2 regions of the Zhenhengia sp. genome follow, and region 1 is predicted to be linked to the other one. Evidence: riboswitches for the same ligand, from Rfam matches in the RefSeq annotation. Region 1 holds a riboswitch; the other holds the start of a gene.

Region 1 (4,483 bases):
GCTATGGGTGCTTGTAGTGGACTGATCTATGTGAATTATTTTCCACGTATTCAGTTTACACCTGTTACAGTTTGGAGCAACTTCGTTTTTATCAGTTATTTTTTGTTATGCTATATGCCTATTTTCCTAAATATTTATGATGAAATCATGTGGCGAATAAGCAAGCAAAGTGTTTAGTAAGGAGGGGAGAGATGGCTTTATTCGAACTAAAGGATTTTAGTTTTAAATATCCATTTGGAGAAGATTATGCCTTAAAACGTATAAATCTAACGATAGAAAAGGGGGAATTTATAACCATTTGTGGGGATTCTGGAAGTGGTAAGACTACCTTGATGCGGCAACTTAAACCTGTTTTAGCACCTCATGGGGAGAAAGAGGGGGAAATTCTGTATGAGGAGCGGGATATAAATAGACTAGATTTAAGAGAGCAGGCTTCTAAAATAGGTTATGTCCTTCAAAATCCAGATAATCAAATTGTGACGGATAAAGTGTGGCATGAATTAGCTTTTGGCCTGGAGAGTTTGGGGTACGATGCGGCAGAAATTCGGTTAAAAGTGGGAGAGATGGCTAGTTTCTTTGGTATACAGCACTGGTTTCATAAGAAGGTGATAGAACTTTCAGGTGGGCAGAAGCAGCTTCTGAATTTAGCCTCTATTATGGCGATGCAGCCAGAAGTGATTATTCTGGATGAACCCACTTCACAACTTGACCCAGTAGGGGCTATAAACTTTTTAGATACCATTAAGAAAATTAATAGAGACTTAGGTATTACCATCTTAATAGCAGAGCACAGATTAGAAGAAATCTTGCCTATGAGTGATCGTATATTTGTTATAGATGGCGGTAAGCTGCTGATAGATGCTACGCCAACGCAAGCTGGTAGGTTGTTAAAAGAGATGAATCATCCTATGTTTTATGCCATGCCATCGTCTATGCAAATTGTAAGTCATATGGTGCAAGATGAATATCCTCTTACCATTAGAGAGGGAAGACAGAGTATAGAGCGCTATTTTAAAAATAAAGAAATCAGGGTGCCAAGGCTTGAAAAAAGTCATAAGCCTGCATCTGATAAGAAAGCTATAGAATTTAAACACGTTTACTTTAAGTATGAAAAAGAAGGGCCAGATATTATTAGTGATCTTTCCTTCTCTGTAAACGAAGGAGAGTTTTATGGTCTACTAGGCGGCAATGGAACAGGTAAGACCACTACTTTAAATTTAGTAGGAGGTATGCTAAAACCTCATCATGGTAAGATCAATCTAGCTAAAAAACGTATTGTCACTTTACCTCAAAATCCACAGGCACTTTTTGTCAAGAAGACTGTATTAGAAGACCTTAGGGATATAGCAAAGGATAAAGATGCTATTGATAGGGTAACAAAGCTTACCCATATGGCGTATCTTTTAAAGGCACATCCTTATGATTTAAGCGGTGGTGAGCAGCAAAGGTTAGCTTTAGCCAAGATTCTTTTGTTAGAACCACAGATTTTACTTTTAGATGAGCCTACTAAAGGGATGGATGCTTATTTTAAAAGGCAACTCGCACAGATTTTAAGAGAACTTACAAGTAAAGGGGTCACTATTTTAATGGTATCCCATGACATTGAGTTCTGTGCCCAGTATGTAGATCGGTGCGGTATGTTCTTTAACGGCGATTTAATTAGCGAGGCGCCAAGTAATATCTTTTTTAGCAGAAATAGCTTTTATACCACAAGTAGTAATCGTATGTCTAGGTTTGTATTTGAAAATGGCGTAACAATAAAGGATGTTATCACATTATGGGAAAAGAACAAGGCGTAAAACGCTTATCTAAAAGAACGCTGGTTGAAGCTTTTTTTATTTTACTGATTATTCCCCTGACTATTTTTTGGGGACTTACAGTGCTAGATGACAGAAAGTATTACTTTATAAGCATGCTTATTATTTTTTATACGATGCTCCCTTTTTTTATGGTGTTTGAGGGGCGTAAGCCTAAGGCAAGAGAGCTTATGGTTATTGCTGTTTTAGTTGCTATTGCAGTGGCAGGCAGATGGGCATTTTTTATGTTGCCTCAGTTTAAGCCTGTTGTAGCTATTGTGATTATTGCAGGCGTATGTCTTGGAGCAGAGTCAGGTTTTCTAGTAGGTGCTATGTCGGGATTTGTGTCTAACTTTTTATTTGGGCAGGGCCCTTGGACGCCATGGCAAATGTTTTCTTTTGGTATTATTGGTTTTTTAGCAGGGATTTTGTTTAAAAAAGGACTGCTTAAGAAGAACGGTTGGATTTATCTCTATCTATGTGTATTTGGTGGACTGTCAACCTTACTTATTTATGGACCTCTTATGAATACACAATCTATGCTTGCCGCAACAGGTCAGTTTACATTAGAACTTCTTATAATCTATTGTTTATCAGGGCTTCCTTTTGACCTTATTCATGCATTCGCTACAGTTTTTTTCTTGCTTATTTTGTCAAAGCCTATGATTGAGAAAATAGAACGTGTCAAAATCAAATATGGATTAATAGAATAATTTTTCAAATTAAGACATCATAAACTTGTCTACTTAATATACTGTTATAGAATTCAATCATATAAGTTATTTGGTCAGCTATAGGTAATGTCCTGTTAGCTGATAATAGGGAAGCTGGTGAGAATCCAGCACAACTTCCATTACTGTATGTGATTACAAGGCTTTCATAACCATTGAAGACTTAGGTCTTTGAGAAGGGAAAGCTGAGGCTAAATCATAAAGTCAGGAGACCTGCCAAGTAATTTTAAACTTATGCCTCTGGGACAGGGAGGAATATAAGAAAAGCGCGCGCTATACTCCTGTCCATAGATAGGAGTTTTTTTATGCGCATGATATGAAAGAAGGGTTAATGAATGAGAGGGGATAACAAAATCATTGCATGGGTTATTGTGGTCATACTTACTTTAAATGTATGTTTACCTATTTATGCAACACCAGTGGTGACACCAAGTGGGCAGAATCTTTCTTCTACTACTCAAACGCAGTTAAGAAGTATTGAAAGTGAAGTTAAAGATGCACTTGATCATACAACCAGCTATATATTGAATAAAGTCAAAAAGCCAACAGTAGGCTCTATTGGAGGCGAGTGGGCAGTTTTAGGCCTTGCACGTAGAGGGGTAGATGTCCCTAAGACATACTACGAAGATTATTACAAATGTGTAGTAGAAAAAATTAAGCAAGAAGAAGCAAAAGCAACAAGAAAATGGGGACTAAAAGTGACAGAAACCCAGAGACTTGCTATTGCACTTACAGCTATAGGAAAGGACCCTATGCATGTAGCAGGCATAGATTTAATAGAATACTCTTGGAATAAAGAAAAGAAAATGTCTGATCTACCTAAGGCACATCAAGGTTTAGGAGATAGACAAGGTTTAAATGAATTGGTATTTGGTCTTATAACCATAGATTTAAAGCAGTCTACAAGGCCTAAAGATGCAACGATTTCTCGTAATAGTATTATAGAAAAGATCTTAAAAGATTATAGAACAAAAGATGGAGGGTTTAGTTTAAGTAAAAATGGAGCAAAGGCGGATATGGATATGACAGCTATGACACTCCAAGCCTTAGCACCTTATTATAATCAGAAAAATTATGAATATGTAACAAAAGCAGTAGATAAAGCGCTTAAGCTTTTATCTCAGAAGCAAAGTAAAAGTGGTGGCTTTATAAGTGAGTATGGGCTTGTTTTAGGAGAAGGTATAGAGACATCAGAAAGTACAGCTCAAGTCATTGTAGCACTTTGCTCACTAGGTCTTGATCCTCAAAAAGATGCACGGTTTATAAAAAATGGTAAGAGTCCTATAGATGCTTTAATGGAGTATTATGTGAGTGGAGGCGGATTTAGGCATTTACGTGATGGAAAAATAGATCAAATGGCTACAGAGCAGGCTTACTATGCATTAGTAGCCTATGAGCGATTATTAAAAGGTCAAACTTCCTTATATGATATGACAGATATAAAGGTGTATAAGTAGAGATGAAACAAAAAATTAAAGTTTTGTTAGCTGTTTTAATGTGCCTCATCATAACATGGTTTCTAGGAAGCAAGGTATCTCATCAGAAGGTTTATACGCCGGGGCAAGTAGAATATAGCAGTCAATCTGAAACAGAACAGGTAGAAGAAGTAGAACGAGACAAGTATTTGACAGATCCTGTACCAGAAAATAAACCTAAGCCCGTTGAACCAGAAGCTATCACTATCAATAAGGAAAAATCTTTTAAAGTAAAGCTTTCTATTACCTGTGAAACCATATTAAATAATATAGATTTATTAGAAACTGCTAAATGGCAATTAGTACCGGAAGATGGTATTATCTTTCATCTACAAGAAGTTACAGCTTATGAGGGAGAAAGTGTATTTGATGTACTCTTAAGAGAAGTTACAAATGCTAAGATTCATATGGAGTTTGAGTTTACCCCTATGTATAACAGTGCTTATATAGAAGGCATTCATAATCTTTATGAGTTTGACGT
Region 2 (4,483 bases), on a different contig from region 1:
ATGAAATAAAGCATAAGCAGCTGTTGAAAAAGAACACAGCTGCTTATTTTTTAGAAAATATAAAAAAATAGCAGGTAGCTGTATAAAATCAAGGGGTTAGGCCATACTTTAGAAAAAATATAAGGAGGTTAGTATGAATCAAGTTACTTTATTAGGCAATTTAACAAAGGATCCTGAACTAAAAAAATCTAAGGATACAGATGTTTCTTACACACAGTTTACTCTAGCAGTACATGAACGTACGAGTAGAAAAGAGAAGAAAACGTATTTTATCGAGGTTGTAGCTTTTCATAAGCAGGCTGTTTTAATTACTCGTAGTGTTACAAAAGGTCAACAGATCTTAGTGCAAGGCAAAATCGTAACAGATTCCTATATAAATAAAGAAGGTGAAAAGGTTTATACAACAAAAGTAGTACTAGAAGATTTTTCTCTTACAGGACGTAAGCCAGTACAGAAAGAAGCAAGTGAAGAAGCTGTTTCATAACTTTTTTAGAAGAGTATAAAGTAGAAGTTGCAGGAAATACTAACGGTAGTAAGCATTATTAAAAAGGAGATGAACAAATGAAAAAGTACGTATGTGTCATTTGTGGTTATATTCATGAAGGTGACATGCCACCGGATGAATGTCCAATTTGTAAAGCACCTGCTAGTAAATTTAACCTAATGGATGATCAGCTCACATGGGCAGATGAACATCGTATTGGCGTAGCAGATGGTGTAGATCCAGAAATTATTGAAGCCTTAAGAGCTAATTTCTTAGGTGAATGTAGTGAAGTAGGAATGTACTTAGCTATGAGTCGTCAAGCAGATAGAGAAGGCTACCCAGAGGTGGCAGAAGCTTATAAGCGTATTGCTTATGAGGAAGCAGACCATGCAGCTAAATTTGCAGAACTTTTAGGTGAAGTTGTTAAAGCAGATACCAAAGCAAACTTGCAAGTACGTGTAGATGCAGAGTTTGGTGCATGTGAGGGTAAGAAGAAACTTGCTACACTTGCTAAACAGCAAAACTTAGATGCTATTCATGATACCGTGCATGAAATGGCTAAAGATGAAGCAAGACATGGTTGTGCCTTTAAAGGCTTACTAGATAGGTATTTTAGCTAGGAGGACATAAGATGACAAAAGTACATTGTAGTGTAACAAATTGTTCTTATAATAATGATCGCGTATGCTATGCTCAGCGTGTGGCTATTGGTGGGCAAGGAGCAGTAGAAGATGAAGCAACTTGCTGCGGCACTTTTTTAAACCAAGATGTGTATAGTAACTTAGCAGAGCACACAGAATATAAATCCCCTTGTTTAAGTGTAACCTGCAGTGTTGCAACTTGCACCTATCATGCAGACCATCAATGTACACTTAATAGTATTGATGTAGATGGTTCAGGTCATGCTGCTATTTATATAGAAACATGCTGTTCAAGCTTTAAACCTCAATAAGTAATCCCCGAAAAGTTATTAAGATAATGGTAAACTTTTCGGGGATTTTTATATTTTATTCATAGATTGCGCGTAAGCTAGCATTAAAGCGCGGACTATTGAATATATATGAAGGGAAGTTATGTACAAATGAAAGATAAAATAACTTTGAAAGAAGCTTGTAGTATTCCTAATCTTTTATGCTATGTAAGAATATTACTTATCCCACTTTTTATATGGTGTTATATGACAGCAGTAAGACCCGAAGATTATTATAGAGCAGCAGGTATTATTATTGCATCTGGATTGACAGATTTTCTAGATGGCTTTATTGCAAGGAAATTTAATCAAGTTACAGAACTTGGCAAGGTTATTGATCCTATCGCAGATAAATTGACCCAAGCAGCTATTGCATTTGTGCTAGTGTTTCGATTTGAGTGGATGTGGATGTTACTTATAGTATTTGTTATTAAAGAAATTACAATGGCTATTAGCTGTCTGGTGCTTTTAAGAGAAGGTAAAAAGCTAGATGGTGCTCTGTGGTATGGTAAAGTGTGTACAGCAGTATTTTATTTTACCATGATTATTCTTATTGCCATTCCATCTCTAAACCTTACCAGTGTAAATATTTTTATAGCAGTGGCCACAATCATGCTTCTATTTGCCTTTTTAATGTATATGCTTATCTTTATTCATATGAAGAAACAGTAGTACATACTTGACAATTCATACAACTTATGTCATGATAAGGCACGACAATCGAAAACAGACAAGAATATAAGGTGCTTTTAAAAAGCTTAATAGGGAAAGTTAAAAGCTGCAGCCCCCGCTACTGTTGATAGGGACAAAGGTGAAAGATGCCACTGTAACAAAGTTATGGTAAGGCTCACCGGAGGATGAACTATTAGCCAGGAGACCTGCCTTATAGGATAAACGTATTCTTTCGGTGGGAAAGACGTATGGGTAAAATGAGGCACAAATCTGTACGTATATTTTCAGTTAGCAAGGAGGATACTTGCTAACTTTTTTTATTGTAGCCATTTATAAGGAGGTTTTTATGAGAAAGCCTAATTTAATGTTTCAAGGAACAGCATCTTCAGTAGGTAAGAGTGTACTTGTTGCAGGATTATGCCGTATTTTATACGAAGAAGGGCATAAGGTAGCACCTTTTAAATCTCAGAATATGAGTTTAAACTCTTTTATTACAGAAGATGGGAAGGAAATGGGAAGAGCTCAAGTTATGCAGGCAGAAGCTGCAGGTGTTAAGCCTTCTGTTTTGATGAATCCGGTACTTATTAAGCCCACAGGTGAAATGAAAGCACAATATATTATTGAGGGCGAAGTGTACAAGGATATGACAGCCATGGATTATCATCAGTTTAAACCTAAGCTCAAACATAAAGTCAAAGAAGTCTATGAAAAGCTTGAAGCTTCCTTTGATACGATTATTTTAGAAGGAGCAGGTAGTCCGGCAGAAATCAATTTAAGAGAAGGCGATATTGTTAATATGGGAATGGCAGAGCTAGTAGATGCACCAGTTATTCTTATTGGCGATATTGATCGAGGTGGAGTATTCGCATCATTAGCAGGAACCCTGTTACTTCTTTCAGAGGAAGAACGGGCGCGCGTTAAAGGTGTGGTTATCAATAAGTTCCGCGGAGATGTAGAGATTTTAAAACCAGGACTTAAAATGCTAGAGGATATTATTAAAATACCCGTATTAGGGGTGGTGCCATATTTTAAGCTAGCACTTGATGATGAAGATAGTGTAAGTGATATTTTTTATGCACAAAAAGCAAAAAATGAAAATGATTTAGTTATTAAAATCATTCGCCTGCCGTATATGTCTAACTTTACAGATTTTAATATTCTGTATTCATTAGATGGTGTCCATGTAAGTTATGCACATGCTAAAGAAGAATTAAAAGAAGCTGATCTTGTTATTATACCAGGTTCTAAAAATACCATTAAGGATCTTAATTATTTGAAACAGAATGGCTATGACGAATGCTTGCAGGAACTTAAAGAAGCAGGAGTGGCTATCTTTGGTATATGTGGAGGCTATCAGATGCTAGGACGTATGCTCTATAATCCGTATTATATTGAAAATAATATTGAGCATATGGAAGGACTTAATCTATTAGAAATCGATACACAGTTTGAATGTGAAAAGACAACAACACAAGTAAGTGGATGTATTGTAAATAAAACAGGTTTACTTAAAAACTGTAAAGATACTTATATAGAAGGCTATGAAATCCATATGGGACAGACTATTTGGCAAGGTGAAGGCGTGGTGCCTTTTGTAGAAATTCAGACTTGTTTAGGTGAGAAAGCTTCTAGAATAGAAGGTTATAAAGCAAGAGAGGCAGATGTTTATGGGACTTATATACATGGTATCTTTGATCAAGTGCATTTTACACTAGCTTTTCTTAAGGAATTGGCTCAAAAAAGAGGAAAAATGGAAGGGCCTATTAAAATTAGGAATGGTTACGAAGAGGATTATGCACGTTTTAAAGATCATGAGTACACCAAGCTTGCTAATATTTTAAGAGACCATCTTGACTTAGAAGCTATTAAACATATTTTATATGAAAATGAGTAGATAATGGAGGAAAAACATGAAGAAATTTTTAAAACAACTTACATTACTTGGCCTAGCAGGCGCTATGCTATTTGGGACAGTAGGATGTAGCCAACAACCAAAAGAAGTAACAGGAGAAGAAAGTGCGCAGGGACAAACTGAGCAGGTGGAAAAGGCTTTCCCCGTTACGATTACAGATTCTACAGGTACAGAAATTACTATGACACAAGCACCTGAACGTATTGTTTCTTTAGCACCAAGTACAACAGAGATTTTAGGTGCATTAGGAGTAACAGATAAACTAGTAGGAAGAACAAGATATTGTGATTTCCCAACAGAAGCTTTAGCAGCAGAAGAAGTAGGTGGGACTTCTGATCCTAATATTGAAACAATTGTAGCTTTAAATCCAGATTTAGTTGTAGCTTCTACGCATGTATCTGATGAAGTCATTAATAAATTAAGAGAAGTCAATATTCCAGTAGCT

The links. Region 1 has a riboswitch for cobalamin ahead of ACLTBU_RS09635 (prenyltransferase/squalene oxidase repeat-containing protein). Riboswitches for the same ligand answer to the same signal wherever they lie in the genome.
Region 2: another riboswitch for cobalamin. It lies ahead of ACLTBU_RS15520 (cobyric acid synthase); the one in region 1 lies ahead of ACLTBU_RS09635 (prenyltransferase/squalene oxidase repeat-containing protein).

Annotation. Positions count from the first base shown of each region.
Region 1 covers NZ_JBKVCH010000007.1:121,633-126,115, forward strand. The annotation lists gene ACLTBU_RS09620 (energy-coupling factor transporter transmembrane component T) at 1-177, shown strand, start outside; gene ACLTBU_RS09625 (ABC transporter ATP-binding protein) at 192-1,799, shown strand; gene ACLTBU_RS09630 (ECF transporter S component) at 1,778-2,509, shown strand; cobalamin riboswitch at 2,564-2,763, shown strand; gene ACLTBU_RS09635 (prenyltransferase/squalene oxidase repeat-containing protein) at 2,863-3,984, shown strand; gene ACLTBU_RS09640 (DUF4430 domain-containing protein) at 3,987-4,483, shown strand, end outside.
Region 2 covers NZ_JBKVCH010000018.1:25,273-29,755, forward strand. The annotation lists gene hydA (dihydropyrimidinase) at 1-9, shown strand, start outside; gene ACLTBU_RS15500 (single-stranded DNA-binding protein) at 134-484, shown strand; gene ACLTBU_RS15505 (NADH peroxidase) at 562-1,104, shown strand; gene ACLTBU_RS15510 (DUF1540 domain-containing protein) at 1,116-1,436, shown strand; gene ACLTBU_RS15515 (CDP-alcohol phosphatidyltransferase family protein) at 1,566-2,126, shown strand; cobalamin riboswitch at 2,179-2,355, shown strand; gene ACLTBU_RS15520 (cobyric acid synthase) at 2,473-4,020, shown strand; gene ACLTBU_RS15525 (ABC transporter substrate-binding protein) at 4,037-4,483, shown strand, end outside.